2 regions of the Peptacetobacter sp. AB800 genome follow, and region 1 is predicted to be linked to the other one. Evidence: a T-box and tRNA genes for the amino acid it is inferred to sense, from the RefSeq annotation. Region 1 holds a T-box; the other holds one or more tRNA genes.

Region 1 (12,881 bases):
AATTTAAAACTATTTATTCTCAGGTTCATAATAATCCTCTTCATAATCATACTGATAATTCTTAGCATTATTTCTAAAAGAACCCTCAACATTCTTATACTTCTTCTTAGAAGATGCCTTCTGCTTTGGTTTATTCACTCTCTTTTTAGTGATAATATCCATAGCTAAACCTTCATCAAAATCGTATTCTTTTCCGATATTCATTATATCTCTCTTCTTCCTTCAAGTGCCTTTGAAATTGTAACCTCATCTGCATACTCTAAATCCCCACCTACTGGTAGCCCATGTGCAATTCTAGTGACCTTTATACCCATAGGTTTAACAAGTCTAGCAATATACATAGCTGTAGCCTCACCTTCAACTGTTGGATTGGTAGCCATAATTATCTCTTTAACATCCTGATTAGAAAGTCTAACCAAAAGTTCCTTAATCTTAATCATATCTGGCCCCACACCATCCATTGGAGAAATAACCCCATGAAGAACATGATAAAGACCATTATAGTCCTTAGTTCTCTCCATAGCTGCCACATCTCTTGGGTCCTCAACAACACAAATAACACTCTTATCTCTATTTTTATTTGAACACATACTGCATGGATCTGTATCTGTTATATTACAACAAATCGAGCAGTATCTAATCTCTCTCTTTGCATCGACAATAGCCTTTGCCAATGCTTCAACATCGTTATTATTCATATTAACAACATGAAAAGCTAATCTCTGAGCTGTCTTTCTTCCAACTCCAGGTAATTTTGAAAATTCCTCTATTAATCTAGTAATCGGTTCTGTATATACCTGCATCATATCACCTAGAATAATCCTGGTATATTCATTCCACCTGTAAGTTTGTTCATCTGATTAGCCTGAAGATTATCTATATTTCTAAGAGCCTCATTAACAGCACTTAAAACTAAATCCTCTAACATTTCAACATCATCTGGATCTACAACTTCTTCTTTTATACTTATAGAAACTAGTTCTTTCTTACCGTTTACCTTAACAGTAACAGCTCCTCCACCAACTGATGCTTCCACTTCTTTTTCTTCTAACTCTTTCTGAGCTTTTGCCATATCTTCCTGCATTTTCTGAGCCTGTTTTAACATTTTATTCATGTTCATTCCGCCCATACCAGGCATTCCACCTGGGAATCCTTTTTTAGCCATTCCAAATTCCTCCTAATTAAAAATTATTTATTCTATTTATTATATTCTATGTAAGCTGATTATATCAGCAGTACTAATTCAGTCATAATTTATTTTATTACTTATTCAACCTTTAAGCAATAATAATAAATTTTATTCTTCGTCCATACTATCCCTTACCTCAATAAGCTCCGGATCTACAACCTGTTTTAGTAGCTCCTCTCCCTTATCTTCTTCTTTTTCAATATCCATATTTATCATATCAGCTTCAGACTCTAAAATAACCTTAACTGAAAAATTCTTATGAACAATATCCTTAACAACACTTTCTATATACTCTGAATTTCCATGGTCGCTCAAACTCTTCTTAGCAAAAGCAAATTTTTCGCCAAAAATTATATACAGCACACCATTGTGTTCTTTAAGATTTTTCTTTTCAAGAAGCATTGCTCTAACAGGCATCTTTCTATCCTGTTTCATCTTATCAAGAATCTTATCCCAAAGCCGCTCAATCTTTTTAAGGTCTTCACTCTTCATCTCTTCGTATTTCTTGGACTTCTTAGAGCTAGACTTACTCTGAGACGTCTTAGATTTTTTAGGTTTAACAATTTCTTCTTCAGCCTCATCAGAAACATCTTCACCATCTAAAAGCTCAGCTTTTCTTGTAGAAACTGTTATATTGCCACTTTCTATAATCTTCTCTAAATATTTAACCCTCTCTTCAAGAGCTTCCTTATTTGTATCATAAGTAGGCTTAATAGTCTTGATAATACCTACTTCAAAAATTGTTCTCTTATCTGTAGCGTATTTTAAATTATTCTGAATCTCAGATAAAATATTTATAATTCTTATGACATTATCAATATCTGTATTTTCTATGCTTTTTTTCATTCTATCAAACTCATCATCTGAAACAGATATAATTTCTTTAGCACTATCTCCAGCTGCTAAACATATCATAAGATTTCTCATATGCTCAAGTAGCTCAGACGATAAAATCTCTATATCCTTACCAATAGAAATAAACGAATCTATCTTCTTAAGTGCGGCTGCAACATTGTGCGTTATAATATCATCTGCTAAGCCAAATATCTCATCTACATTTACAATACCCAGAATTTCAACAACATCCTCGTATTTTAAATGCTTATCTCCAAATAAAATACATCTATCCAAAATACTAAGCGCATCCCTAAGTGCTCCCTGAGAGTTTCTCGCTATAACAGAAAGTGCATCTTCCTCGACTTCTACTCCCTCTTTAGAGCATATGTATCTCATTCTTTCTTTCATCTCTTCTACAGTAATTCTCTTAAAATCAAATCTCTGACATCTAGAAAGAACTGTAGGAATCATCTTATTAGGCTCTGTAGTTGCAAAAATAAACACTACATACTCTGGTGGCTCTTCAATTGTCTTTAAAAGCGCGTTACTAGCACCTTTTGAAAGCATATGAGCCTCGTCTATAATATATACCTTGTATTTAGAATTTGCTGGAGTATATTTTACACTCTCCCTAATCTCTCTAACATCATCGACGCTATTATTTGACGCTGCATCTATCTCAAAAATATCTACAGTGCTATCATTTAATATCGCTCTACAAGACTCACACTCATTACATGGCTCCCCATCTTTAGGATTTAAACAGTTTACAGCTCTAGCAAAAATCTTTGCTGCTGTAGTTTTACCAGTACCTCTTGTCCCACTGAACATGTATGCGTGTGCAATATTTCCCGACATTATCTCATTTTTTAATGTTCTAATAATATGTTCCTGTCCTACAACATCAGAAAACTTTTGAGGTCTATATTCTCTGTACAATGCCTTATGCATATACCACACCCCTTTATAATAAATTATTGTTTAATCAAAATATCATAATTTCTTCTAAATTTATCCATTATTACTATTTGTAATATAAGAATAAAAAAAATCCCTTCATTAATATAATAAGGGATTTGCTATTAAAAAAATAAGCTGTACACCATCTATCGTCTTTTCCTCAAAGCCGTTGCCTTATCACTTAGCTCAGCCAAGGCATCCCTGAGTCACACAGAAGGGATTGCTTACCGCTGCTTCCTTCCAGATCTGACGGGATTCACAAGCTTCCATTGCCCAGGACCTGAGCGTCAACACCAAGTAAATAAAGACTGCACTTCAATTACAAATCCTCCAGATGGAGTTCAACCCTGCTATAGCGGATTGCAGGTTACAGGGTGCCGCTACCTCCCCATCTAGTACAGCAAAATTATAACCGTATTTAATTATCAAAAAACACTTTTTATTAAAAATGTCATTGTGAATTACTATACTATGATATCATAAACAAATACTTTCATCAAGGAAAAATAAAAAAAGTTGTTTCTATCATAAGTTCAAATTTTTATTTATTCAATAATAGTTATAATTTATATTTCTTTTGACAACGTTACTTTGTTCCTTCATATTGTTATTGAATAATTATGGTGCTAAAATATTATTTGGATAGTATCTATATTATAGAACTGTACCTATTTTTAAGCATTAAAAAATATTTCTGAAAATCGGGATTTGGATCACACTAGTTTGGAGGTGATACCATTATGTCTATAGGATTTATCGGACCTGGAAAAGTTGGCGTTTCACTCGCTAGATATTTTAAAAATAAAAATATAAATATCTCTGGTTTTTACGGACGTAATCCAGATTCATTAAACGAAGCTGCTAGTCTAACAGACTCTATAGCTTTTTCAAACTTAGAAGATTTAATCAATAAAAGTAATATTATAATAATTACAACTCCCGACGACATAATTTCAGAAATAAACAATCAAATCTCAAAATACAATCTGACTGGAAAATCAGTTTGCCATACAAGTGGCTCTATTCCATCAGATGTTCTTTCTAGTGCAGAAAATTCAGGTGCATCAATCTATTCTATACATCCAATGTTTGCATTTTCTAATAAATTCACAGACTTAGAACAATTAAATAACGTATATTTCTCTGTAGAAGGTAAAAATGTATCTAAGGACTCAGATGTTATAAAACTTATGGATTCTTTAGGCAATAAATACTTCACTAGAGGATCAGATTCATCTGCTAAGTACCATTTAGCAAGTGTAGTTGTTTCAAATCTAGCTCTATCTCTTTTCAATATTGGAACTGGATATCTAACAGATTTGGGACTTTCTGAAACTGAAGCTTTTGAAGCACTTTACCCTCTTATTACAGGAAATATAAACAATATAAAAGAAAAAGGATATAGACTTTCCTTGACAGGACCTGTTGCTAGAGGTGATGTATCTCCTGTAGAAAAACATCTATCTGTATTAAAGGATAGTGATATAGAAATATATAAAAATCTTTCTATGAATTTATTAAAACTTAAAGCTGAAAGAGAATTTGGTGAAAACAAAGACTCTCTTGAAAAGCTTGTACAATCATCAGAAAAATATAGCGAACTTTTAAAATTACTCGGAGGAATAGAATAATGAAAAACACTGTATTATCATTCAAAAAAGCAAAAGAAGAAGGTAAAAAATTAAGTATGTTAACTGCATACGACTATTCAATGGCTAAAATAATAGATAGCTGCGGAATAAACGGAATATTAGTTGGTGACTCTCTTGGTATGGTTATCAAAGGAGATGAAGATACTCTTGGAGTTACTGTTGAAGACATAATCTACCACACTAGAGCAGTTAAAAAAGGTGCTAAAAATGCATTAATAGTTGGAGATATGCCATTCCTTTCATACCATGTATCTATAGAAGATGCTGTAAGAAATGCAGGTAGAATCGTAAAAGAAGGTGGCGCACACGCAGTTAAACTTGAAGGTGGAGCAACTGTAGCTAAACAGGTTAAAGCGATAGTAGATGCTCAGATACCAGTTATGGGACATTTAGGACTTACTCCTCAGTCTGTTAACGCATTTGGTGGATTCAAAGTTCAGGGAAAAACTGAAGAAGCAGCTAGACAATTAATAGAAGACGCTAAACTTCTTGAAGAAGCTGGAGCTTTCTCAATAGTACTTGAAGGTGTTCCTGCCGCAATAGCAAAATTAATAACTGAAGCTGTTTCAATCCCTACTATAGGAATCGGTGCTGGTGTTGATTGCGACGGACAGATACTTGTTTATCAGGATATGCTTGGAATGTTTGACGACTTCGTTCCAAAATTCGTTAAACAGTATGCTAATACTGGTAAAGTTATGAGAGATGCTATATGTGAATATATAGAAGAAGTTGAAAACTGCTCATTCCCAGAACAGAAACATACTTTCAAAATAGATGAAGAAGAACTTAAAAAACTTTATTAATAATATAAAATATAAGATTACAACTTTATAAAAAATTAGATTGGAGAATTAAGATGTTAGTACATACAATAAAAGAAGTTAGAGAACAGGTTAAAGCCTGGAGAAAAGAAGGACTTACTGTAGGATACGTACCTACTATGGGATATCTTCACGAAGGACATAGATCATTAATAGAAAAAGCTGTTTCAGAAAACGATAGAGTAGTTGTCAGCGTATTCGTAAACCCAACTCAGTTCGGACCAAATGAAGATTACGAAGATTATCCAAGAGATATACAGAAAGACTACGCTCTTTGTACAGATGCTGGAGCTAATTTAGTTTTTAATCCAGAACCAGAAGAAATGTACTTCCCTGATAAATGCACAACTGTAAATGTTGAAGGATTATCAAAAGGTTTATGTGGAGCTAAAAGACCAGTTCATTTCGGTGGAGTTTGCTTAGTTGTTTCTAAATTCTTAAATATAGTTACTCCTGATAGAGCATACTTCGGTGAAAAAGATGCTCAGCAGCTAGCCATAATAAAAAGAATGGTTAGAGATTTAAGTATGGATGTTGAAATAGTAGGATGCCCAATAGTTAGAGAAGCTGACGGTCTTGCTAAGAGCTCAAGAAATACTTATCTTTCACCTGAAGAAAGAGTAGCTGCTCTTGTACTTAATAGAAGCCTTACAAAAGCTAAATCTGCTATGGAAGACGGTTTAAGATGTGTAAGTGAAATAAGAGACCTTATAGAAAGTGAAATAAATGCAGAACCTCTAGCTAAAGCAGATTATATAGAAATAGTTGATAGCGAAACTCTTCAGCCTGTAGAATCTGTTGAAAGAGATGTTTTAGTTGCTATAGCTGTTTATATAGGTAAAACTAGACTTATAGATAATTTCACTTTTAGATTAGCTTAATTGATAGATAAATTTTTACTATCTCAATTTTATTTGTTATATATTTTTTTTATAATTATTTTTGTTTTTTAGACGAGGATTATTTATTGTTGAAATTTCAATATTTTCCTCGTTTTTTATTTGCCCATAAACAATTCTTATATTTTGTTTACATTTACCTTTTTTATGTGTTATAATGTACTAGTATTATTTTATACAACTCTTTTTTATTTCTTTTCTCAAAGCTCCGGGAATTCCACACATTTTTTCCTGGGGCTTTATTATTTTTTGAAAATGTAATTATACAGAAAAATAAGGTATATATATCATCTATATTGCGTAATTGCATATGATGTTATGTATACCTTATTTTTTATGTCATCATCTTTAGTAATTTTTATCGTAATTGTAATTAAATATATTTTATGATAACCTTAAATTGTAATATTAATACAAATAGAGGTGATTGTTATGTTTAAAAAATTTATTTCAATTTCTCTTGCTACTCTTTTAGCATTTAATCTTTCTGCTTGTGCATCTAAAGATATTTCTAAAAACTCAAAGAAATCTACTTCACAGAATCAGAGTTCTTCTGATGAAAATTATTCAGACTGCGAGTCTATTGATTTTTCAAATGTCGTCTATAATGACTACGGTGGTTTTAACGGCATTACTTTTGATGTACCTGATTTTTTAGAGTATACTTCTGATTCTTCAGATGGCAACAAAGTTGAATTTTTCACTGCTAATAAGTCTTGCTATATGAGCGTAGAATACGCTGGAAAGGTTTCAGATTTCAAAGCTGTTTATGATAAGGATTTAGCTAATTCTGAAAATGTTGGATTTAATGTATTTGAAGACTATGAGTACAGAATATCTGGAGATGACGAAAAGACTGTATACTACAAATGCTCAATTATTTTTGAGGGTGCAGATGGATATTATCTTCAAAACCTATTGATGGTATATCCTAAGAAATATGAAAAAGAGTTTGATCCAATAGTTACTAGAGTGTATCATAGTTTTGTTAAGTTCGCAGGTCCTGATGAATTCCTTGATGAAGAGAGTAATAGTTCAAGCCTTCCTAGACCAGATGGAAAGGATAAGATTATCTCTATTTCTGATGAGGATGAGATTACATTTTTAGGTAATTACGATAAAAATAAAAAGTATGATATAGATTATTGCTCTGTTGTAGGTAAGGATGTATATGGAACTTCTCACATTGATGGTGATTTTGGATATAATACAGTTACTATAGACGGTTGCTCTGTTAAATATCCTGATTTCCTACAATTTTTAATGGTTCCAGATGCCAAATATGGAGTTAATTTTAGAACTAATGAAAATGAAGCTGGATTTGCTGAGTTTTCTGTTATATCTACAGAAAATTTAGAGCCTGATGCTTGTCCTAATGCAGTTGCTTTCTTTAATAAATACGGTGCAGACAATGAATACTCTAGTATTATTAAAAAAGAGCTTTCAGATAATTTTCTTTATATAATAGAAGCTGGTTCTCAACCACGTTCTCATGTTTCTATGGAAATTCACTACATAGATGAAGATGAAAATGATTATGTTTCACTTTCTGTTGAACCTGATTTTTATTATAATAACGAAAAAATGTTATTAGATATTTTTGAAAATATGAAAGCTTCATTTAGACATAATGGTGGGCTTTAGGAGGTAGATTATGAAGTATTTTAAAAAAATTACAATATTAACTCTATGTTTTATATTGTCTTTTAATCTAGTTGCTTGTAAAAGTAAAGATATTAAAGAATCTGATGATTCTAGTTCTGCTGCTTCTTGTGATAGTATAGATTTTTCTAATGTTGTTTATAATCGTTATAATTTTGAAGGATTATCATTTAATTATCCTAGTTTTTTAGGTGTTTCTAAAGAAGGCGATAATTATATTACTTTAGCTACTCAAGATAATTCAGTATCTTTAAAAGTATATAAGGAAAAGTCTGGTACGAATTTTAAGAATCTTTATAATTATGATATGTCGAGTCTAAAAAATATTAATTATGATAGTTATAAAGATATTCGTTTTAGTATATCTGGAACTAATAATAATTTTGAATATTATAAGTCTAGTATTCTTTTAGGAAGTGATATTTTTAGTTTTATGATGATTTATCCAGTTGAATATTTAGATGAGTTTGATGGTATAGTTACAGATGTTTATAAAGCTTTTGTAGCTAATTTAGATGGTAACGGTGAACAGAAGAAAGATGTTGCTGTTAATAATCATAGTAGTAATTCTGATAGTGTGTTGTCTAACGGTAATAAATTACAGGTTGCTACAATAGATGAAAGTGGATTAAATGAAGATTTACCCGAAGTTCCACCTTTTTCTAAATTAATTCTTCTTGGCGATTATATTGAAGGAAAAAGCTATGATACTCAATATTGTACAATTGAAGGAAGAAATATTATTAATAATAAAACAATTGATAATACAGTAGAATACAACAAGGTTCATCATCTTTGTGGAAGTGTAAATTATCCCGATTTTATGAAACCTGGTAGAGTTCCTTTAAATGGAAAAAATGTTGAATTTAAGTCTTTAGATGGAAATCTTTATTTAAATCTTGGCTATAAGCATAATTTAGACGAAGATAATATTTCATCTTATTTCAATAAACTGAATGCTAACGGAAATGTTGTTTATAGTGATATAAAGAATGATAAAATTTGTATTGTATATAAAAATGATAATAAAATTTCTATAGTTCGTTGCAAAGTAAGACCTGGAAATATAATAACTTGTTATATGGATTGCAATTTAGATTATTATTCTTCTTATAAAGAAAAAATTGATGATATGTTCAAAGAAGTTTACAATAGTTTTAATACAGTAATTGAGGATAATCTTCCATAAGATAAAATAACCCTACAAATAGAAATTACTTCTAAATGTAGGGTTATTTTTTATCATCTCAATCTTTTAAAGAAACTTCCTAGCATCCCAGCACATTCCTCTTCTAGCACCCCATACTTGTACTCAACTTTAGAGTCATCAAAATACTCTTTCTTAAAATCAGACTGTTTCTCTATCTTGGCATTCTTTACTCTCTTAGCTCCTATAACAACTTCTCTGATTCTCGAATTCACAATAGCTCCACAGCACATTATACAAGGCTCCATAGTTACGTACATCTTGCAGCCAAACAATCTCCATCCCTTTAGTTTCTTAGCCGCATTCTTTATCGCAAGTATTTCGGAATGAGCAGTTGCATCTTTTAAATGCTCTGTTAAATTGTGTCCTCTTCCTATTATCTCGCCATCCTTTACGATTACCGCACCGATTGGAGTTTCCTCTTTATCATAGGCCTTCTTAGCTTCTCTAAGTGCCTCCATCATAAAGTATTCGTCGTCACTCATTCCTGTAACCATTCTTACATACTGGCGATCATACTCGCAGAAATCCTCTGTATTTATAAGGAATTTATCACCTACTGCATATTCTTTCATTCCCTTCTGATTGGACACAGCTACAACTTCAGCTTCAACGGTTTCAGTTATTCCAAATACGCACTTTTTATATTCTTCTTCATTCATTCTTACAACTTTTGCAACTTCTTTGTTAGGATTAAATACTGTATCTTCATCCACTTTATATCTATATACCTCACAAATTTCATTATCTATAAAATCTCCGTCAACTATATTTTCAAAAATCTCATTGATAAATGAAATATTTTCTTCTTTAGCCACTATCCCAGCCTCTTCTGAGATTTCTCTTTTAAGTGCTTCATATATATCCTCTCCAGAATCTATATGACCACCTACCATCACTCCATAAAGACCTGGGTAACTTTTATACATTGCTCTTTGTTGAAAATAGCAATATTTTCCATTTTCAGCATCCTCTTCAAACCAACAGTGAACTACTTTGTGTATATGTCCTTTTTCATGAATTTCTCCTCTGGTAGCAGTTCCTATCTTCTCAAAATCTTTGTCGTATATATCTAAAATCTCTTTATTTAGTATTTCATCTTCCTTACTTTTAACTATTTCTATCTTTTCATCTTTTACACGATTTCCCATATCAAAAGATATAACTTTAGATTTTTCTCTATTCAATTCTATCCACAGCCTTTCTTGTTTATATTTTTAAAAACATAAAAATTTTATCCACTTATCCACTATTTTTACTTGGATATTTAATTTTTTCTGTTGTTATTGTATTTTTTGAGTATATTTTTATTCACTATTTTAGTAATTACATAATCTAGCTTAGTTTAAATTTAATGTTATTTCAATACCTATTGTGGATTAAATTATATTTAAAAAGAGATGCTATAATTTATCTTCTAAAAAATACAATAAAAAAGAACCACCAATTTCTCGGCAGTTCTTTATATACTATATTTTAGATTTTATTATTTTATAACATCTACACCCATGTATGGTCTTAATACTTCTGGAACTACTACTGAACCATCAGCCTGCTGATAGTTTTCAAGTATAGCTGCTAAACATCTACCTACTGCAAGTCCTGATCCGTTTAATGTATGAACGAATTCTGCTTTAGATTTTTTATCTCTTTTGAATTTTATGTTAGCACGTCTAGCCTGGAAGTCTTCGAAGTTTGAGCAAGAAGATATTTCAACGTATCTTCCGTAGCTTGGCATCCATACTTCTAAGTCAAATTTAAATGCTGCAGTGAATCCTAAGTCACCAGTACATATTTTAACTCTTCTGTATGGTAATCCTAATAACTGAAGTATTTCTTCTGCATCCATAGTTAATTTTTCTAATTCATCATAAGAGTTTTCTGGTAATACGAATTTAACTAATTCAACTTTGTTGAACTGATGCTGTCTTACTAGACCTCTTGTATCTCTACCTGCAGAACCTGCTTCTGATCTGAAACATGGAGTGTATGCACAGTATTTTATTGGTAACTGATCTGCAGTTAATATTTCATTTCTGTGTATGTTTGTTACTGGTACTTCTGCTGTTGGTACTAGGAAGTATTCTAATCCTTCTAGTTTGAACATATCTTCTTCAAATTTTGGAAGCTGTCCAGTTCCGCAGAAGCTATCTCTGTTAGCCATGAATGGTGGTAATACTTCTGTGTATCCGTGGTCAGCTGTGTGAGTGTTTAGGAAGAAGTTTATTAGAGATCTTTCTAATCTAGCTCCTAAACCTTTGTATAATGTGAATCTTGAACCAGTTATTTTTCCAGCTCTTTCAAAGTCTAATATTCCTAAATCAGTTCCTATATCCCAGTGAGCTTTCTGTTCAAAGTCAAATTTTCTAGGTTCTCCCCATTTTTTAACTTCTACGTTATCTTCATCAGTTTCTCCCTGTGGTACATCTGGATGAGGAACGTTTGGTATTCTCATTAATGTGTAGTTTAATTTGTCTTCTACTTCTTTAACCTGTACGTCTATTCCTTTTATTTTATCAGATAATTCTTTTAATCTAGCTTTATCTTCTGTAACGTCTTTTCCTTCTTTTATTAGCTGAGGTATTTTTTTAGATTCTACATTTAATTCCTGTTTTAATACTTCAACTTCTTTTAATAAATCTCTTCTCTGGTCATCAAGTGCTACTACTGCATCAAGGTCGAATTCTTTTTCCCCTCTTATCTGCATAGCCTGTTTGATTTCATCTAAATTTTCTCTTATTCTTTTGATATCTAGCATTTTTCTGCTCCTCCCCAAATTAAAATTTCTGAAAATCATCTAAAATTTTCAATTATATTGTATTGAATTTACAGATTTGGTTTTTCAGGGGCGTTTTTTTGTATAAAAAAAGATTTTCACCCCTTACAAAAGGGACGAAAATCTGTTATCCGCGTTGCCACCCTAATTGAATGCACCTATAAATGCACATTCCTCTCAAAATCCTGTAACGTAGGAATACGTCTAACTTATTTCAGATTAGAAGCTCCAGAGTAGATTCAAAAACCACTGATATGAGTTCACACCGACCACTCACTCTCTGTAAACAGAACTGTCTTTTACTTAGCTCCTTCATTGCCTTTTACTATTATGTATCCAATTATATTATAATAATCTTCATTTTTCAAGAGAAAAAAAAGAATTTTTAGTCTATTTTTATTTTCTTACAAAGTTTAAATTATTATTTTCCTTTTACTACTACATTTACTTGAGGAAGAACAATTCCATTTTCATCAAATTTTTCTTTTATTTTTTCCATTAGTTCGTAATATGCATCCCAATAATCCTCTGTTTTTACCCAAGGCTTACTTATAAATTCCATAGATTTATTTCCCATAGAATTTATTCCTATAAGAGGTTTGGGATCCGTAAGAACTCTTTTGTCCTCTTCAAATATTTCTTGTACAATATTTTTTAATACTCCAATATTTGTATCATAATCTACATTGAATGAAAAATCTATTCTTCTTATATTTTGATGTGTGTAGTTTATTATATTGTTACTCGTTATCTGGAAGTTTGGTATTATTATAGTTTTATTATCCGGAGTTTTTAGTATAGTACTAAATATCTGTATATCTGAAACAGTTCCCTCAACATTAGTATCTGATGCTTGTATATAATCACCTATATCA
Region 2 (18,283 bases), on a different contig from region 1:
AGGCGGCAAAAGATATCGACGAAGGAAATAATGTAGAGATAGATTTTGACAAAGGAATTATATACAACAAAACAAAGGATAAATGTTACAAGGCGCAGGTATTTCCTGAATTTCTTCAAAAAATGATAAAGGAAAACGGGCTTGTAAACTATGTAAATAATAAAAAGGAAGGATAAGATATTATGGAAAGGAAGATTGCTGTTATCAGGGGAGATGGTATAGGTCCGGAAATAGTAGATGGAGCATTAAAAGTAATAGATGCTATTTCTGAAAAGTATGGGCATAAATTTATATATGAAGATGTTCTTATGGGAGGAGCATCTATAAATGTATACGGAAAACCTCTGACAGATGAATTTCTTTCTAAGGCAGCAAGTTGTGATGCAATACTTCTTGGAGCTATAGGTGGAGATGCATCTGTATCGCCATGGTATAAACTGGAATCATTTCTTAGACCAGAAGCTGGACTTTTAAAACTAAGAAAAAGTCTAAACTTATTTGCAAATCTTAGACCATCATATCTTTATGATGAGCTAAAAGATGCCTGTCCATTAAAAGAAGAAATCGTGGAAGATGGCTTTGATATGGTTATTATGAGAGAGTTGACAGGAGGTCTATACTTTGGAGAAAGAGAAACAGTACTGAAAAATGGAGAATATGTAGCACATGATAACCTTGTGTATAGTGAATCGGAAATAAGAAGAATTGCGATAAGAGCATTTGATATAGCAAGAAAAAGGAATAAAAAGGTCACAAGTGTAGACAAAGCAAATGTCATAGATACATCTAGATTATGGAGAAAGGTTGTTGAAGAAGTTTCTAAGGAATATCCTGATGTTGAACTTGAGCACATGCTAGTTGATAATTGTGCAATGCAGCTTATAAAAAATCCAAAACAATTTGACGTAATACTTACAGAGAATATGTTTGGCGATATTTTAAGTGATGAAGCTAGTATGATAACTGGCTCAATAGGTATGCTTTCGAGTGCTTCACTTAGAGATGATAGTTTTGGAATGTATGAACCAAGTCATGGTAGTGCTCCAGATATAGCTGGAAAAGATATAGCGAACCCGATTGCTACAATACTTTCAGCAGCAATGATGCTTAGATATTCATTTGATATGATAGCTGAAGCTAATTCAATTGAAAATGCTGTTAAAAAAGTCCTTGAAGATGGATATAGAACAGTAGATATAATGTCAGAAGGTAAGAAAGAAGTATCTTGTTCAAAAATGAGTGAACTGATAGCTGACAGAATATAGGAGGAAAATATGAAAAGTAATAATGTAAAAAAGGGAGTTGAAAGAGCTCCTCATAGATCTCTTTTTAATGCCCTTGGTATGACAGAAGAGGAACTAAATAGACCGATAATAGGTGTAGTTAATTCATATAATGAAATAGTTCCAGGACATATGAACCTTGACAAAATAGCTGAAGCTGTAAAGAAAGGAATATATATGGCAGGAGGAACTCCTGTTGAAGTTCCTGCAATAGCTGTATGTGACGGAATAGCTATGAACCATACAGGAATGAGATATTCACTTGTTACAAGAGAACTAGTATGTGATAGTACTGAGTGTCTTGCAAGAGCACATCAGTTTGATGGACTTGTAATGATTCCAAACTGTGATAAAAATGTTCCTGGGCTTCTTATGGCAGCAGCAAGATTAGATATACCGACAATATTTGTAAGTGGAGGTCCAATGCTTGCAGGAAGAAAACTTGATGGAAAGAAAACTTGTTTATCAACTCTTTTTGAAGCTGTAGGTGAGTACAACGCAGGGAAAATGAGCCTTGATAAACTAAAAGAATTTGAAGAAAAAGCATGCCCTACATGTGGTTCTTGTTCAGGAATGTATACTGCAAATTCAATGAATTGCTTAACAGAGGCTCTTGGAATGGGACTTAAAGGAAATGGAACAATACCAGCAGTATATAGTGAAAGAATAAGACTTGCAAAACATGCCGGTATGAAAATAATGGAGCTTGTCGAAAAAGATATAAAACCATCGGATATAATGACAGAAAGTGCGTTTAGAAATGCGATGACGGTAGATATGGCTTTAGGATGTTCTACAAATTCTATGCTTCACCTTCCAGCAATAGCATATGAAGCAGGAGTTGATCTTAATCTTGAAATAGCTAATGAAATAAGTCGGAAAACTCCTAACCTTTGTCATCTTGCACCAGCAGGAGATACTTTTATAGAAGATTTAAATGAAGCTGGTGGAGTATATGCAGTAATGAATGAACTAGATAAGCTTGGAGTACTTGATAAAGAATGTATGACAGTTACAGGATTTAATGTAGGAGAAAATATAAAAGGATGCGAAAATCTAGATACAGATATAATCAGACCAGTTGAAAATCCATACAGCAAAACAGGTGGAATAGCTGTATTAAAAGGAAATCTTGCTCCAGATAGCTGTGTTGTAAAAAAATCAGCGGTTGCACCTGAAATGATGAAACATAAAGGTCCTGCAAGGGTATTTGATGGTGAGGAAAGTGCAATAGAAGCAATAAGGGCAGGAAAAATAAAATCTGGTGATGTTGTAGTAATAAGATATGAAGGACCAAAAGGAGGTCCAGGAATGAGAGAAATGCTTTCTCCTACATCAGAAATAGCTGGTATGGGACTTGATAAAGATGTAGCTCTTATAACTGATGGAAGATTTTCAGGAGCTACAAGAGGTGCATCTATAGGACACGTTTCACCTGAGGCAGCTCTTGGTGGAACAATAGCATTTGTAAAAGATGGAGATATGATAGATATAGATATAGAAAACAACAGTATACAGCTTCTAGTTTCAGATGAAGAACTTGAAGAAAGAAGAAAGGATTTTGTACCAAAAGTTCCGAATGTAAGTGGATATTTAAAAAAATATGCTTCAATGGTTACTTCGGCAAATACAGGTGCAGTCCTTAAAGTTAAATAAAAAGGACGGTGAAATATAATGAGGCTTAAAGGAGCAGACATGGTAATGGAATGCCTTTTAGAACAGGGAGTTGACACGGTATTTGGATATCCTGGTGGGGCAATACTTGAAATATACGATAGTTTATATAAATATAAGGATAAAATACAGTCAATACTTACATCACATGAACAAGGGGCATCTCATGCTGCAGACGGATATGCAAGAGCTACTGGAAAAGTAGGTGTATGCATGGCGACAAGTGGACCTGGTGCAACAAATCTTGTAACAGGTATTGCAACTGCACAGATGGATTCAATTCCTATAGTTGCAATAACTGCAAATGTAACACTTCCACTTCTTGGAAGGGATAGTTTTCAAGAAATAGATATTACAGGAATTACAATGCCAATAACAAAGCATAACTTTATAGTAAAAAAAATAGAAGATCTTGCTCCTACAATAAGAAAGGCCTTTAAAATAGCGAGAGAAGGAAGACCAGGTCCTGTACTTGTAGATATAACAAAGGATGTAACAGCAGGATATGGTGAATATGAAAAAGAAGAAATAAATATAACCTTAAATAGAGAAACAAGTTTAGATGACGATAAAAACTATCAAGAAAGTCTTGAAAAGGCAGTTGAACTTATAGAAGAAAGTAAAAAACCATTTATATTTGTTGGAGGAGGAATAAAAGCATCTAATGCAACGGATGAACTCAAAAGATTTGCTGAAATAATAGATGCACCTGTTGCAGATTCTCTTATGGGAAAAGGTGGATTTGACGGAAATAGTGAAAGATATACTGGAATGCTAGGGATGCATGGAACAAAAGCAAGTAATTTAGGTGTATCAAGATGCGATTTGCTTATAGCAATAGGAACTAGATTCAGCGATAGAGTAATTGGCAATGCAAGCACATTTGCATCTAATGCAAATATAATACAGATAGATATAGACGAGGCAGAAATAAATAAAAATATACATGTAGACCTAGGTATAACTGGGGATGCAAAATATATACTAAAAAAACTTAACCTTATGTTGAAAAAACAATGTAACACAGAGTGGATGGAAGAAATAAAAACTCTAAAAAATAAATATCCAATGAAATACAATAAAGATATTCTTACAGGGCCGTATGTAATAGAAAAAATAGAAGAATGTCTGGGTGATGATACAATAATATGTACTGATGTTGGCCAGCATCAGATGTGGGCAGCACAGTATTTCCATTACAAAAAACCAAGACAATTCATAAGTAGTGGAGGTCTTGGGACAATGGGATATGGCTTAGGTGCATCAATAGGTGCAAAATATGGAAATCCAAAGTCAACAGTTGTAAATATAGCAGGAGATGGATGCTTTAGAATGAATATGAATGAGCTGGCAACAGCTTCAAGATATAATGTTCCAATAATACAGGTTATACTTAATAATAAAGTACTTGGTATGGTTCGACAGTGGCAGACATTTTTCTATGAAGGAAGATATTCTGATACAGTCCTTGACGATCAAGTTGATTTTTGTAAAGTTGCAGAAGGACTTGGTTGTAAAGCAGTAAGAGTTACAAAAATGGATGAATTAGAAAAAGCTCTTTTAGAAGCAGATTCATATAACGGTATTTTTGTTATTGAATGTATGATACAGGAAGATGATAAAGTATTTCCTATGGTCGCTCCTGGCAAAAGTCTTAGAGATACTTTTGATCAAGACGATTTATAGAATACTAAATTAGATTTAAAAAAAGAAAAATAATTAATAATATAAATAATATATAAATCAAAGAATTCTTTGAATATTTAAAAATATTTGGAGGATTCTTTTTTTTAGCAATAAATATTCCAATAAAATAATTATTTAAAAAAACTATATCAATAAAATTGTAATAGGAAATATCTATATATATTGAATATAAAAATTACATGAAGTAAAATATTCATGGAAAATTCATAAAAACTATAATCAAAAATAATTAAATAGTAAAAAACTATAGATTTAATTTATTGATTGATGAGTATGAATATCATATAGGAGGTATAAAATTGAGCGAAAAAATACTTGTAGAATTTATAAATACTTGACCAACATGTGATGAACACAGTGTGTTTGTAGAGAGTATGGGGGAAAAATACTCAGACAAAATAGACGTAAAACTTTATAGAGCGGGAAAAGATTTTTCATATATAAGAAAATACGGAATGATTACAAAAGGAACTTTGATAATAAATCAAAAGAAAAAATATGATAGTTTGAATAAAGCTAAAATAGAAAAAGCAATTTTAGATGCAATTGAGGAGAATAATTAAAGAATAGGGGAGAAGAATGGAGATATTAAACGTAATATTTAATGGAGTAAAAGATACTATAGTATCGGCCATAATAACATTAAATGGTGCTTCTGGATGGTTGATAGTAAGCTTTATACTTGCTGGAGTGCTTCACAATGTACTTTCACCAAAAAAATTCCAAAAACATTTAGGAAATAAAAAGTTATCATCTATATTAAAGGCTACTATTTCTGGTATGTTTTTACCAATATGTAGTTGTGGGGTTATACCTTTAGGAATAAGTATGTACTATTCTGGTGCATATCTTGGACCTGTTTTAGCATTTATGACATCGACGCCAATAATAAATCCAATTGCTGTTGTATTATGTTTAGGTCTTTTAGGTCCAAATATAACAATAATATATATAATATCTGGATTTACTATACCGTTTATAGTAGGTATACTTGGAAACACAATTAGTAAAGATGAGGTTTCTATGTATACAGAGGAAGAACAGGTTGAAATGATTGAATTAGAGGAAGAAAAAAGAACCTTCTGGGAAAAGATGAAAGAAGGATTAAAATGGTCTTTTGACGATTTAGCACTTACTGTTAGTAAATATGTAATACTTGGTATGCTTTGTGCAGGATTTATAACAACAGTATTTCCAAGCAGCATAATTCAGAAATATTTAGGAAATCCAGGGATGCTTTCATTATGGAGTGTTTCTGTATTAGCATGTGTAATGTATGTTTGTGCTGTTGGTCATATACCATTTATAGCAGCATTAATTGCAAGTGGTGCAGCACCTGGGATAGCTATAACATTTTTAATAGCTGGTGCAGCAACTAACTTACCAGAACTTATAAGTATAACAAAGGTTATAGGAAAGAGAGCTGTACTTATATATTCTTGTACGCTTGTAATATCTTCTATGATAGTTGGTTATATAACAAATCTTCTATTAGCAGGAGAACAAACAATAGCAAATTTAAATTCTACAGGTACATCAATACAGATTGCAAATAATTTAATGTTAACTATACCTGATTGGTTTAGCTATATATGTACAGTATTAATAATACTTTTAGGGATAAAAGCAATACTACCAAAATTGAAAGAAGGTTTAAAATTACATGCGTAATAAAAAGATAATAATCGGGATAGCGATTGCAATATTAGCTGGTGTTGCCTTAGTTTTATCTAATAATTATGAAGAAAAACAAAAGCAGGAATCAGAAATAGATATACATGGTGGAGCAGTTGCTGAAAAAAAAGCAGATAAAGAACTTATGGATATATTTAAAAAAAATCACGATGAAGAAATAATTACATATGCTCAACAAGATATGAATAATGATGGAAAAGATGATTTACTTGTAATTTACTATGTAAATAAAAATTCAAATCAGATGACAGTTGTAGCGAGTAAAGGTGATGAATATATACTTACAGAGCCAATTCCAGCTCCTATAGATGATCAGCAAATAAGCTTTAAAAATATAGATGACAAGGATGAAATGGAAGTAATAGTTTCAGGATCAAAAAATGGAAATGTTGGCTATGCGATATATAGATTAGAAGGAAATGAAATGATAGACTTATTTGGACAAGATATGGAATCTTGTTGCTAGAATGAGAAATAATGAGCAAAAGCTCTTTATGGAAATAATAATTATATATTTAGGAGGAAAATATGAAATTAGCGAAAAAATTAATGACGCTAGGTCTTGTTGGTGTTATAGGTATGACTGCATTAACAGGATGTGGTAAAAAAGAAGCTAGTACAGAAGGTGGAGATACTAGCAAAAAAATAACAGTAGGTTACTATAACTGTGACCACATGACAGCAGCACCAGTTGCAGAAGCTGCTGGAATATACAAAGAATTAGGACTTAATGTAAAAACAGTAGGTAATGGGAAAGTTCCTGAAGCTATGGCAGCTGGACAGATGGATGCTGGTTACATAGGTACAAGAGGTCTTTGTGGTGCAATACCAAAAGGTTCTCCAATAGTTGTAGGAGCAAATAACCATAAAGGTGGATCAGAATTCTTAATAATGTCAAACAAATACAGTGATCCAAAAGAACTTATAGGTAAAAAAATAGCTACAGATATGTCTGACTTTTTATGGCAGAGTGACTACGGTCCAGAAACAGGACTTCCTGTAGATGCATCTAAGTATGAAATAATAAATATGGATTCAAGTAAAGATGCTTACTTAGCAATGAAAACTGGTAAAATAGATGCTTTTACAGCTTGTGACCCTTGGGGATCAGTTGCAGAATTTGAAGGAACAGGTAAAATAGTAGCATCAACTCAGTATAAAGAAAAAGATGGAACAGAATATAACTGTTGTTCATTCGCCTTAAATACAAACTTTGTAAAAGAAAATCCAGAATTAGCTGAAAAATTAATGCTTGCACATACTAAAGCTATAGAATATATATACACTCATCCAGCTCAGGCAGCAAAAATATTCGCTGAATACTACGATGTTGATGAAGAAGTTGGTATGATGACTATATACAAAAAGACTGTAGGAGAAGGTAGAACTCTTACTTGGGATATAGGTGATGGAACAGCTTATAAAAATAACCTTAAAATGTACAAAGATTTAAATGCATTAGAAGAAATACCTTCATATGAAGAAGTTGTTGATGATTCAATATTAAAATCTTGTGGTGCTGATGATTTTGATACATTTATAAAAGAAAAAGTAGATCCAGTATTCCCACAGGGCATGGATTATGAAACTTGGAAAGAAAAAGCTTTATCAATAAAAGAATAATATAAGCTATAAAAATGAAGATAAAAGATATTGTAAAAATACTTTCTATAATTTTTATATTTGCTTTTATCGTTTTATTTAATTTTAAAACTGAAAAAATAACAGGAAATATCAGACTTGGTGTATCGGATGATACATCAGGTCTGATATTAAATTATATGCAAGATAAAAATTATTTTGAAAATGTTGAATCTGAAAATATTATTGATTCATATTCTATAGCTGACTGCTGAACGGCTAGTATGCAGTGGGCACTGTCTTCGGATGAAATGGATATGGCTATAATATGTAAAGATGCCGCAGAAAAATATGTACAAACAGAAAAAAATTTTGAAATAGTAGGAACTGTTGTAAAAAATTCAGATGTATTTTTATTAAGTGATGAGAATCCAAATGTAATGGGTACTGTTCAAAATAGAAAATATCAAGATGAGTTAGTTAAGGAATATTATCCAAATGCTAAGGTAAAACATTTATTAGCAAATGCACTGCCATATAGTATAGAGAGTAATAAAGTAGATGGTGGGGTAATGGATGTTATCAAATCTTTATCTATTGAAGGGAATAAAAAGTCTTGTGCTACTAATAAGGATTTTGATACGTATGTATTAGTGGTGAATAAAGAATTTAAAAAAACAGATAACTATGAAATATTTAAAAAACTGTACAATAAAAGTGTAGATGATATAAGCGATAAAAATAAATTAAAAAAAGCTATAGAAAATTATAAAAATATAAAACTAGAAAAAAAAGACATGGGGGTAATAGAAAATTGCAAACTGGAGTTTCTAAAAATAAACTAAAAAAGACGTTTGTTTCCAAGAAATCTATGCTAGAAATTTTTTATAGAATAGCTCTTTTAGTTGGAATATACCTTTTATGGCATTTTACAGCTAAAGACCTTGGAAGTGACCTTCTTTTACCAATGCCTTCAAAAGTTATTGAAGGATTTTTATATTGTCTTACTGATCCAGAGACAATAAAAAATGTATTTATAACTATGCAAAGAGTTATGAAAGGTTTTGGATATGCCTTAGTAATAGGATTACCAATAGGATTTATTATGGGGTTCTCAAGTACTTGTGAAAAAGTTCTTTCACCAGTTATAGACTCAGTTAGACAGGTTCCAATAATGTCTTGGGTACCACTAACAATAGTATGGTTTGGGATAGGTGACGGACCTACTATATTCTTAATAGCATTCTCAGGTATATTCTCTATAGTATTAAATACTATTCATGGAGTTAGAACTATATCAAAGGATTACTATAATGCAGCGAAAAGTATGGGAGCATCTCCATTTATTATATTTAAGGATGTTATATTCCCAGCAGCACTTCCTGATATACTTACAGGAGCAAGACTGGCAATAAGTAATGGTTGGATGTCTGTTATCTGAGCCGAGTTCATAGCTACGAGTGCCGGGATCGGTTACTCTATGGTACAGGCTCAAACTTTAATGCAGACACACATACTAATTGGGCTTATGATATTTGCGGCTATAATAGGATTTTTAATAGACCGTGTTTTAAAATATGTAAATAAACTTCTATGTAAATGGAGGTTCGCAGAATAATGGAATTAAGAGTAGAAAATATAAATAAAACATTTATCAATGATAAAGTAGAAAATAAAGTATTAGAAAATATAAGTTTAAAAGTGAATGAAGGTGAATTTGTTTCACTATTAGGTCCATCAGGATGTGGTAAAACTACTCTATTAACTATAATAGGTGGTTTTCAGCATGCAGAATCTGGAAAGATATTTGTAGATGGAAAAGAAGTAAGTAAGCCAGGAATAGATAGAGCATTTGTATTCCAAAACTATGCTTTATTCCCTTGGAAAACAATAAAAGAAAATATAATTTTCCCTATGAAAAGACAGAAGATGCATAAAGATGAAATAGAGAAAAGACTTCAGGAGCTTTTAGAATTATCTGATTTACAGGGAAAAGAGAAAATGTATCCGCACCAGCTATCTGGAGGTATGAAGCAGAGAGTTGCTGTAATGAGGGCACTTGCTTGTAATCCAAAAGTACTTCTAATGGATGAACCTTTAGGGGCAATAGACTTTAGAATGAGACAGAATTTACAAGAAGAACTTGAAAAGATATGGATGAAAAATAAAATAACAGCTGTAATGGTAACTCATGATGTAGATGAAGCTGTATATATGAGTGATAGAGTTGTAGTTATGTCTAGAAATAAAGGTGAGATAATAAAAGATTTAAAAATAGATATGGAAAGACCTAGAGATAGAAAAGACGAAAAATATATAAACTACAAAGAAGAGCTTACAGCAATCCTTTCTGAATGTTACGGAGATAAAGAAGAATAATATTGAAAACTAAATAATAAAATGAGGTGTAAAATTGAATAAATATGAAAAATATAGATGTCTTACTGATGAACAGAAGGCAATAAGAATATCTATAATGGATTGTATAATAGATAATGGTGGTTCTGTAAATATAGAACTTGCAAAAAAATGGGTTAAAGAACATATGGAAAGTAGTGAAGAAACTATAGATGCTACTTTTAAACAGTTTATAGATACAAATGTAATGGTTGTTATAGATGATGAAATAACATTTATATTCCCAGTATCTGGAAAACCAACAAATCATAGAATAACACTTGAAGATGGAAGAAGCTTTTGTGCTATGTGTGCAATAGACTCTATAGGGACAAGTTATACATTTAAACAACCAGCAACAATAAATTCTATGTGTGTGGCAACAGGAAAAGAAATAGAATTAAAAGTTGATAATGGAAAAGTATTGTATACAAACAATCCAGGAATGTATATAATACATGTAGACCTTTTAAAGAATACTGATTGGGCAAATGCTTGTTGAAACATAATGAACTTCTTCTGGACGAAGAATGATTTAGAAGCATGGCTTAAAGCAGCGGGAAAAGAAAATGACCCAGATGTATATGCATACAATTTAGATGAGGCTATAGAAGAATCATATTATACATTTGAGGTATAATATATGTAAAAAAGACTAGTTGAATTGATAAAAATCAATAATAACTAGTCTTTTTATTTATAGTTTTAACTTTACTATAATGTTATAACTTGATCTATTCCAGCACTTCCTAAACAAGTATAAAGGTTAGGGAAACATCCAATTGTAGCACCATCTACAAGATTATCCTGTATTCCTCTTTCTATTGCACATTGATCACATGCCATAAGTATCATACCAGTTTTTTCCCGTATTTTACTTAATCTTTCTCCTATTGGGTTTCCTTTAGAAAGGAATAAAGTATTATCCATAAAGAAAAACATTCCTGCAACTTCAGCAACATGTGAATCTGTTTCAAGCTGTGGTATTATCATTTTGTCTAATATTTTGTGTGTATTTGTACTATTAAATATGTAAGCAACTTTCATATTTAAGCCTCCTCCTATATAATTATTTTAATTTCTAAAATAATTATATAGGAGAGTATATAAATTTTGAAATAGAAATTATCTATAGTATAATAGAAAAAAATATTAACTTCATATAAAATGTTATTTTAAATAAATATAGATAATATAAATAAAACTTATAATATATATAGAAAATTAATATAATATAAAATACAATTACTATAGTATTATTAAAGGTATAGAGCAAGATTAAAAAATTTATATGTAGAAGGGAATGTATAATGACTAAAGAAAATAAGAAAAAATTAATCACAAGAGTAGGTGCGGTATTATTAGTATTTGCTATCTATTTCTTTGTAACACCTGTAAAAACATTTGTAAATCAGATGGTATTTTACTTATCTAGTTTAGATTTGGAATCAATAAAACAATACATACTTTCATTTGGAATTTGGGCTCCAATAATTTCATTCTTACTTATGCTACTTCAATCAGTAGCTGCACCACTTCCAGCATTTTTAATAACATTTGCAAATGCAGCGTTATTTGGTTGGGTATGGGGAGCTATACTATCTTGGTCAAGTGCAATGGCAGGAGCAGCGCTATGCTTCTTTATAGCTAAATTCTTAGGAAGAGATGTTGTTGAAAAGCTTACTAGTAAAATGGCTATAAACAGTATAGACGAATTCTTTGATAAATATGGGAAATATACTATATTAGTTTGTAGATTACTTCCATTTATGTCATTTGACATAGTAAGTTATGCAGCAGGTCTTACTTCAATGAAATTTATGCCTTTCTTTATAGCTACTGGATTAGGTCAGTTGCCAGCGACAATAGTTTACTCTTATGTAGGTGGAATGCTTACTGGTGGAGCAAAATTATTTGTAACAGGGCTAATGATATTATTTGCTCTTACAGTTGCTATATATATGTTCAAGAAAATATATAACGATAAAAAAAATAAATCAAATGCATAATACTAAAGTAATAATACATTTAAAAGGACACCAAGTTATATTTTTTAGCTTGGTGTTTTATTTTTGAAAAATAACATTAAAATGAAAAAATTATAAATTTATATAAAAAATATTTAAGTATAGTGTCTAAATTGATATAATATAATACAAGATTAAAAAGTTAGAAAATTGAGAAAGAGAAGAGGTGCTGATTATTGAATATAGTAGATAAAAGCTGCGTAGAATTTATAGAAGTTCTTTCTTCAAGAGAGCCAGTTCCTGGTGGGGGTGGCGCTGCTGCTTTTGTCGGAGCGATAGGTGTGGCACTTGGAAATATGGTGGCAAATCTTACAATAGGTAAGAAGAAATACGCAGAATATGAAGATGAGATAAAAGAATTATTAAAAGAGGCGAAAGAGATAGAAGCAGAATTACTATCTATGGTTGATAAGGATGCAGCGTGCTTTATGCCACTTTCTCAGACTTATGGGCTACCAACATCGACAGAAGAGGAAAGAGAATTTAAAACAAAAAGAATGGAAGTAGTATTAAAACAGGCGTGCGAAATACCATATAAGGCTGCTAAAGTTTGTTTTAAAGCTATAAAAATACATGAGGATATAGTAGATAAATCATCTAAGATAGTCATAAGTGATATAGGGGTAGGAGTTCAATGTTTAAGAGCATGTCTACTTGGATCTAAATTAAATGTAAAGATTAATACAAAATCTATGAAGGATAGAGAATATGCCGACAAAATTTCTAAAGAGGTAAACGAAATAGTAGAAGAAGGAATTGCTATATGTGACCAAGTCTTTGAAAGAGTAGTAGAAATTATGGAGGAATAGTATGGAAACTAATATAATAAAAGGAAAGCCGGTTGCCGATGAGATAACCGAAAATTTAATAGAAGAAGTTAAAAATTTAAAAAATGCTGGAATAGAACCAAGTCTAGCTATAGTTAGAGTAGGAGAAAATCCAGATGATATGTCTTATGAAAGAGGAGCTATGAATAGATGTGGCAAGATAGGTATAGATGTTAAAAATATTATTCTAAAATCAGACGTATCTGAAGAGGGTTACATAAATGCTATAGAAGATTTAAATAAAGACAAATCTGTAAGTGGGATACTTTGTCTAAGACCACTTCCTAAACATGTAGATGAAAACAAAGTAAAATATGTTATAGATGCTGAAAAAGATGTGGATTGTTTCAATCCTATAAACTCAGCTAAGCTATTTGAAGGAGATAAATCTGGATATGCTCCATGTACTCCTGAGGCTGTTATGAAAATTTTAAAGTATTACGGTATAGAATTATCAGGGAAAAAAGCGGTTGTGCTTGGAAGATCGTTGATAGTAGGTAAACCAGTATCAATGATGCTTATGGGAGAAAATGCAACTGTTACAGTATGTCATTCTAAGACAGAAAATCTGGCAGATGAGGCTAAGAAAGCTGATATACTTATAGCAGCTATAGGTAGAGCAAAAATGGTGGACAACTCTTATATAAAAGAAGGAGCTACTGTGATAGATGTAGGTATAAATGTAGATGAATGTGGAAATCTATGTGGAGATGTGGATACTGAATCTGTTTTAGGTACTGCAAGTATGGTTACTCCAGTGCCAGCTGGTGTAGGATCTGTTACTACATCTGTACTAGCTGAACATGTTATAAGAGCTTGTAAAAAACAAAATAATATTTAATGTAAATTTATAAGATTAAAAACATAAATAAAATAAAAACCTGCGTGTATTTTGCGCAGGTTGATTTTTTATAAACACATATATAAAAAAATTAAATATATTATAATTATTAAATAGATAATAAATTAAAGTTAAAAAACTAAAAATATTGAGATAAAGGGGGTTGCAAAATATGATTATTTCGGGAAATAAACCATTTGATGAGATAAAAGAGTTTTTAAAAGATGATAAGACTGTATTTATAATCGGCTGTGGAAAATGTGCAACAGTTTGTAAAAGTGGTGGAGAAGAGCAGGTTCAAGCTATGAAAAAACTCCTTGAACGGGAAGGTAAAGTAATAACAGGAACCACTATATTAGACCCAGCATGTACACTTTCAAAAACTAAAAGAGATTTAGAGGAATTTATGGATATTATTCAGAACACAGACTCTATTTTATCTATGGCTTGTGGAGATGGAACGCAGACTATAGCAAAAGTTATGGAATATAAGCCAGTTTATCCAGCAAATGACACGCTGTTTATTGGTGAGGTTCAGATGTTGGGGAGATATGAGGAAGCATGTAGAGCATGTGGAGATTGTCAACTTGCTTGGACTGGAGGAATTTGCCCTGTCACATCTTGCTCAAAAGGATTATTAAATGGTGCTTGTGGTGGAGCTGACAAAGATGGAAGATGTGAGGTAAATCCAGAATATAGCTGTGCATGGGTAAAAATATATAAAAGACTAGAAAGATTAAACCAACTTGAAAATCTATTAAAAGTTAGAGATGAAAGAGATTACTCTAAACTAAATAGAAAAAGAGATATAACTATGAAGGAATTGAATGATAGGAGGAAACGCTAATGAGTAGATTACAAGAGTCACTAGAAAGTGGAAAATTTACTATAACGTGTGAAATAGCACCTCCTAAGGGAACAGATATTTCTCATGTTATGGAGTGTATAGAAGTATTAAAGGGAAAAGTAGATGCAGTTAATGTAACGGATTTTCAATCAGCTGTTGTACGCTCGACATCACTTGTAACTTGTAAGATATTAAAAGATAATGGAATAGAACCAGTTTTGCAGATGACAGGTAGAGATAGAAATAGAATTGCAATACAAGGGGAGCTTTTATCAGCAGGAATTTTTGGTATAGAAAATCTATTTGCTATAACAGGGGACCATACTAGCAAGGGAGACCATCCTCAAGCGAAAAATGTATTCGACTTGGATAGTATAAATATATTAAAAGCTGCTGAGTACATATCTATTGGAAAGGACATGAATCACAATGAATTAAAAGGACATCCAAAGTTTTATATGGGTGCTGCTGTATCTCCGGGATTTGTTCCGATTGAGATTCAAATCATAAAAATGATAAAGAAAATAGCTGCTGGAGCAAAATTTTTCCAGACACAAGCTGTTTTTGATATAGAAACAGTGAGAGAATTTAGAAGAAGAACTAAGAATTTTGAGTGTAAGGTTCTTATAGGAATTATTCCTTTAAAATCTCCTGGAATGGCTAGATTTTTAAATAAAAATATTCCAGGTGTGGATGTTCCAGAGTATATAATAGAGCGAATGGAGTCTGTTGGAAAAGAAAATTATAGGGAAGAGGGAATGAAAATCGCCGCAGAGTTTATTAAGAAACTAAAAGAAGAAAAATTATGCGATGGCGTTCATATAATGTCTGTTGGAGCAGAAAAAAATATTCCTGAAATTATAAAAATGGCTGGAATTGAAATATAAAAAATATTTTTAGAGAGGTGATTTTTGTGAAAGACGGTCATATACATTCACATTATTGTCCTCACGGGACAAATGATTCTTTTGAAATGTACATAGAAAATGCTATAAAAAACGGATACGATGAGATAAGTTTTACCGAGCATTTTCCATTACCAGATGGGTTTGTAGATCCATCTCCAGAGCAGGATAGCACACCTTCTGTTGAAGCTTTTGAACGGTATTTAGATGAGGCTGAGGAAATGAAAAAGAAATATCGGGATAAGATAAAGATAAATGTTGGTACTGAAGTAGATTATCTTGAAGGCTATGAAGAACAGATAAAAAATAATTTAGAAAAATACGGAAAGAGATTGGATGATGCTTTGCTTTCTGTACATAATATGAAGGTTTGTGGTGAATTTGTATGTATTGATTATAGCCCAGAGGAATTTAAAAGAATTTCAGATTTAGCAGGAGGAGTTGACAAGCTTTATGGTAAATACTATGAAACTGTTAAAAAAGCTATAGAAGCTAATTTAGGAGAGTATAAACCAAAGAGATTTGGTCATCTAAACCTAATAAGAAAATTCTGCAAGGTGTTTGAGTATGATTATAGTGAACAAGATATTTTAGAAGATATAATGAAAGCATTAAAAGAAAATGAATTTGAGCTTGATTTAAATGTATCTGGAATTAGAAAGCCATACTGTGGTGAGATATATGTTTCAGGATATTTAAAAGAATTAGCTGATAAATACGATATAAAAACTGTTTTAGGATCTGATTCACATACAGCTGAAACAATAGTGAGTAGAGAAGAATATGAAAAATTTACTAAGTAATTAAATAATATTAAGAAAATAAATAGATTATAGCCGTTTCTATATTAAAAGATATTGACTAAGTTAGTTTAATAATATAGAATATAAAGAGTATCTGGAGAAGTACTCAAGAGGCTATAAGAGGAGCCCCTGCTAAGGGTTTAGGCTGGGTAACACCGGTGCGAGGGTTCGAATCCCTCCTTCTCCGCCAGTGTGAAGACCTTTTTAAAAGGTCTTTTTTTATTGTAAAAATTAGTAATAATAAAAAAGTGAGTAGAATTTTGGTAATCTACTCGCTTTTTTATTATATTTATAGAGATGTTATAAATAAAAACTTTTGGAATAATGACAAAATCTTTTTTTAAGAAAATTTATGATATACTAATAGAGTGTGTAAATTCTAAGTAAAGAAAAAATTAAACATAAATTAAAAGATAATGATACGAGAGGTGACTTATGGACGGAAAAGGATTAAAGATTTCTGATATATTTCAGAGGACTAGAACTATAAAAAATAGGCTTATTTTGGATTCACTTATGGTCGGAATAATAACAGGTGTTGTTATAGTTGTTTATAGAATATTAGCGTCAAAATTAGCTGTATTTTTTAATTATATTTACGGATACGCAGATAAAAATATGTTGATGATACCAGCGGTGTTTATATTACTTGCGGCATCGGCTTTTGTAGTTGCAGAATTTGTAAAGAAAGAGCCTATGATTTCGGGAAGTGGTATACCACAGTTAGAGGGAATACTTTCAAGAAAATTAAGCATAAACCGGATGAAGGTATTATTTTATAAGTTTGTAGGGGGAGTAATCTGCTTAGGAGCAGGTCTTTCTGTAGGTAGAGAGGGTCCTTCTGTTCAGATGGGTGGATGTATAGGTGAAGAATTCTCTAAAAGAGGGAAGAAGCCAGACTATGAAGAAGTGTATCTAACTACCTGTGGTGCTAGTGCAGGTCTTTCAGCAGCATTTAATGCACCTATGTCTGGTGTTATGTTTGCGCTTGAAGAGGCACATAAAAACTTTTCTCCGATGATTTTATTATCTGCTATGATTGCATCACTTACTGCGGACTGTGTTGCAAAGCAATTCTTTGGGATAATCCCATCTTTAAAATTCAATCAGTTAAATATAATGCCTATAAAATATTATTGGGTACTTATAATATTAGGAATAGCAGTAGGAATTAGTGGTGTTATATTCAATAGTGGAATATTAAAAACTCAAAAGATGTTTAAAGAAAGTAAATTAAATAGATATGTAAAGATAATGATACCATTCTTTGTTACAGGTGTTATAGGTATGATTTCTCCAATACTTACAGGTGGGGGACATGAGCTAATAATGGAGCTTCAGAGCACAGATTTTATGCTTATGACATTAGTTGTATTTTTAGTGGTTAAATTTATTTTTACATTTGTATGTTTTGGTTCAGGAGTGCCAGGAGGGATATTCTTCCCACTTTTAGTACTTGGTGCACTTGTAGGAAATATAGTTGGACTTATATCAATAAGATATCTTGGAATTCCTACTATATATATAATGAACTTTGTTGTACTTGCAATGGCAGGACATTTCGCAGCAATAGTAAAAGCACCAATAACAGGTATAATACTAATTTCTGAAATGACGGGATCTCTTGCTCATTTACTACCACTTGCAATAGTCAGTGTAGTTGCGCAGTTGACAGCAGATGTATTAAAAGGAGAAC

Evidence for each region. The T-box of region 1 lies ahead of serS (serine--tRNA ligase). A T-box ahead of a tRNA ligase gene usually reads a tRNA of that ligase, here a tRNA-Ser.
Region 2: it has a tRNA-Ser gene. The T-box ahead of serS (serine--tRNA ligase) is inferred to sense a tRNA for this amino acid. The anticodon was not compared.

Annotation. Positions count from the first base shown of each region.
Region 1 covers NZ_JBLOUI010000053.1:517-13,397, reverse strand. The annotation lists gene ACK2WN_RS11075 (hypothetical protein) at 10-204, opposite strand; gene recR (recombination mediator RecR) at 204-803, opposite strand; gene ACK2WN_RS11065 (YbaB/EbfC family nucleoid-associated protein) at 812-1,165, opposite strand; gene dnaX (DNA polymerase III subunit gamma/tau) at 1,298-2,977, opposite strand; RNA gene ffs (signal recognition particle sRNA large type) at 3,122-3,387, opposite strand; gene ACK2WN_RS11050 (Rossmann-like and DUF2520 domain-containing protein) at 3,727-4,617, shown strand; gene panB (3-methyl-2-oxobutanoate hydroxymethyltransferase) at 4,617-5,444, shown strand; gene panC (pantoate--beta-alanine ligase) at 5,498-6,343, shown strand; gene ACK2WN_RS11035 (hypothetical protein) at 6,794-8,005, shown strand; gene ACK2WN_RS11030 (hypothetical protein) at 8,016-9,212, shown strand; gene ACK2WN_RS11025 (deaminase) at 9,266-10,417, opposite strand; gene serS (serine--tRNA ligase) at 10,717-11,988, opposite strand; T-box leader at 12,116-12,331, opposite strand; gene ACK2WN_RS11015 (mechanosensitive ion channel family protein) at 12,428-12,881, opposite strand, start outside.
Region 2 covers NZ_JBLOUI010000009.1:34,497-52,779, forward strand. The annotation lists gene leuD (3-isopropylmalate dehydratase small subunit) at 1-176, shown strand, start outside; gene leuB (3-isopropylmalate dehydrogenase) at 183-1,265, shown strand; gene ilvD (dihydroxy-acid dehydratase) at 1,275-2,939, shown strand; gene ilvB (biosynthetic-type acetolactate synthase large subunit) at 2,958-4,643, shown strand; gene saoT (thioredoxin-like (seleno)protein SaoT) at 4,958-5,227, shown strand; gene saoE (efflux transporter SaoE) at 5,244-6,335, shown strand; gene saoC (Cys-Cys-COOH (seleno)protein SaoC) at 6,328-6,825, shown strand; gene saoX (ABC transporter substrate-binding subunit SaoX) at 6,888-7,982, shown strand; gene saoB (ABC transporter substrate-binding (seleno)protein SaoB) at 7,997-8,785, shown strand; gene saoP (ABC transporter permease subunit SaoP) at 8,812-9,558, shown strand; gene saoA (ABC transporter ATP-binding protein SaoA) at 9,558-10,319, shown strand; gene saoL (MerB-like organometallic lyase SaoL) at 10,354-10,977, shown strand; gene saoD (DsrE-related protein SaoD) at 11,052-11,384, opposite strand; gene ACK2WN_RS04745 (TVP38/TMEM64 family protein) at 11,648-12,346, shown strand; gene ACK2WN_RS04750 (cyclodeaminase/cyclohydrolase family protein) at 12,541-13,173, shown strand; gene ACK2WN_RS04755 (bifunctional 5,10-methylenetetrahydrofolate dehydrogenase/5,10-methenyltetrahydrofolate cyclohydrolase) at 13,175-14,032, shown strand; gene ACK2WN_RS04760 (methylenetetrahydrofolate reductase C-terminal domain-containing protein) at 14,205-14,879, shown strand; gene ACK2WN_RS04765 (methylenetetrahydrofolate reductase) at 14,879-15,766, shown strand; gene hisJ (histidinol-phosphatase HisJ) at 15,793-16,587, shown strand; tRNA gene ACK2WN_RS04775 (tRNA-Ser) at 16,684-16,777, shown strand; gene ACK2WN_RS04780 (ClC family H(+)/Cl(-) exchange transporter) at 17,023-18,283, shown strand, end outside.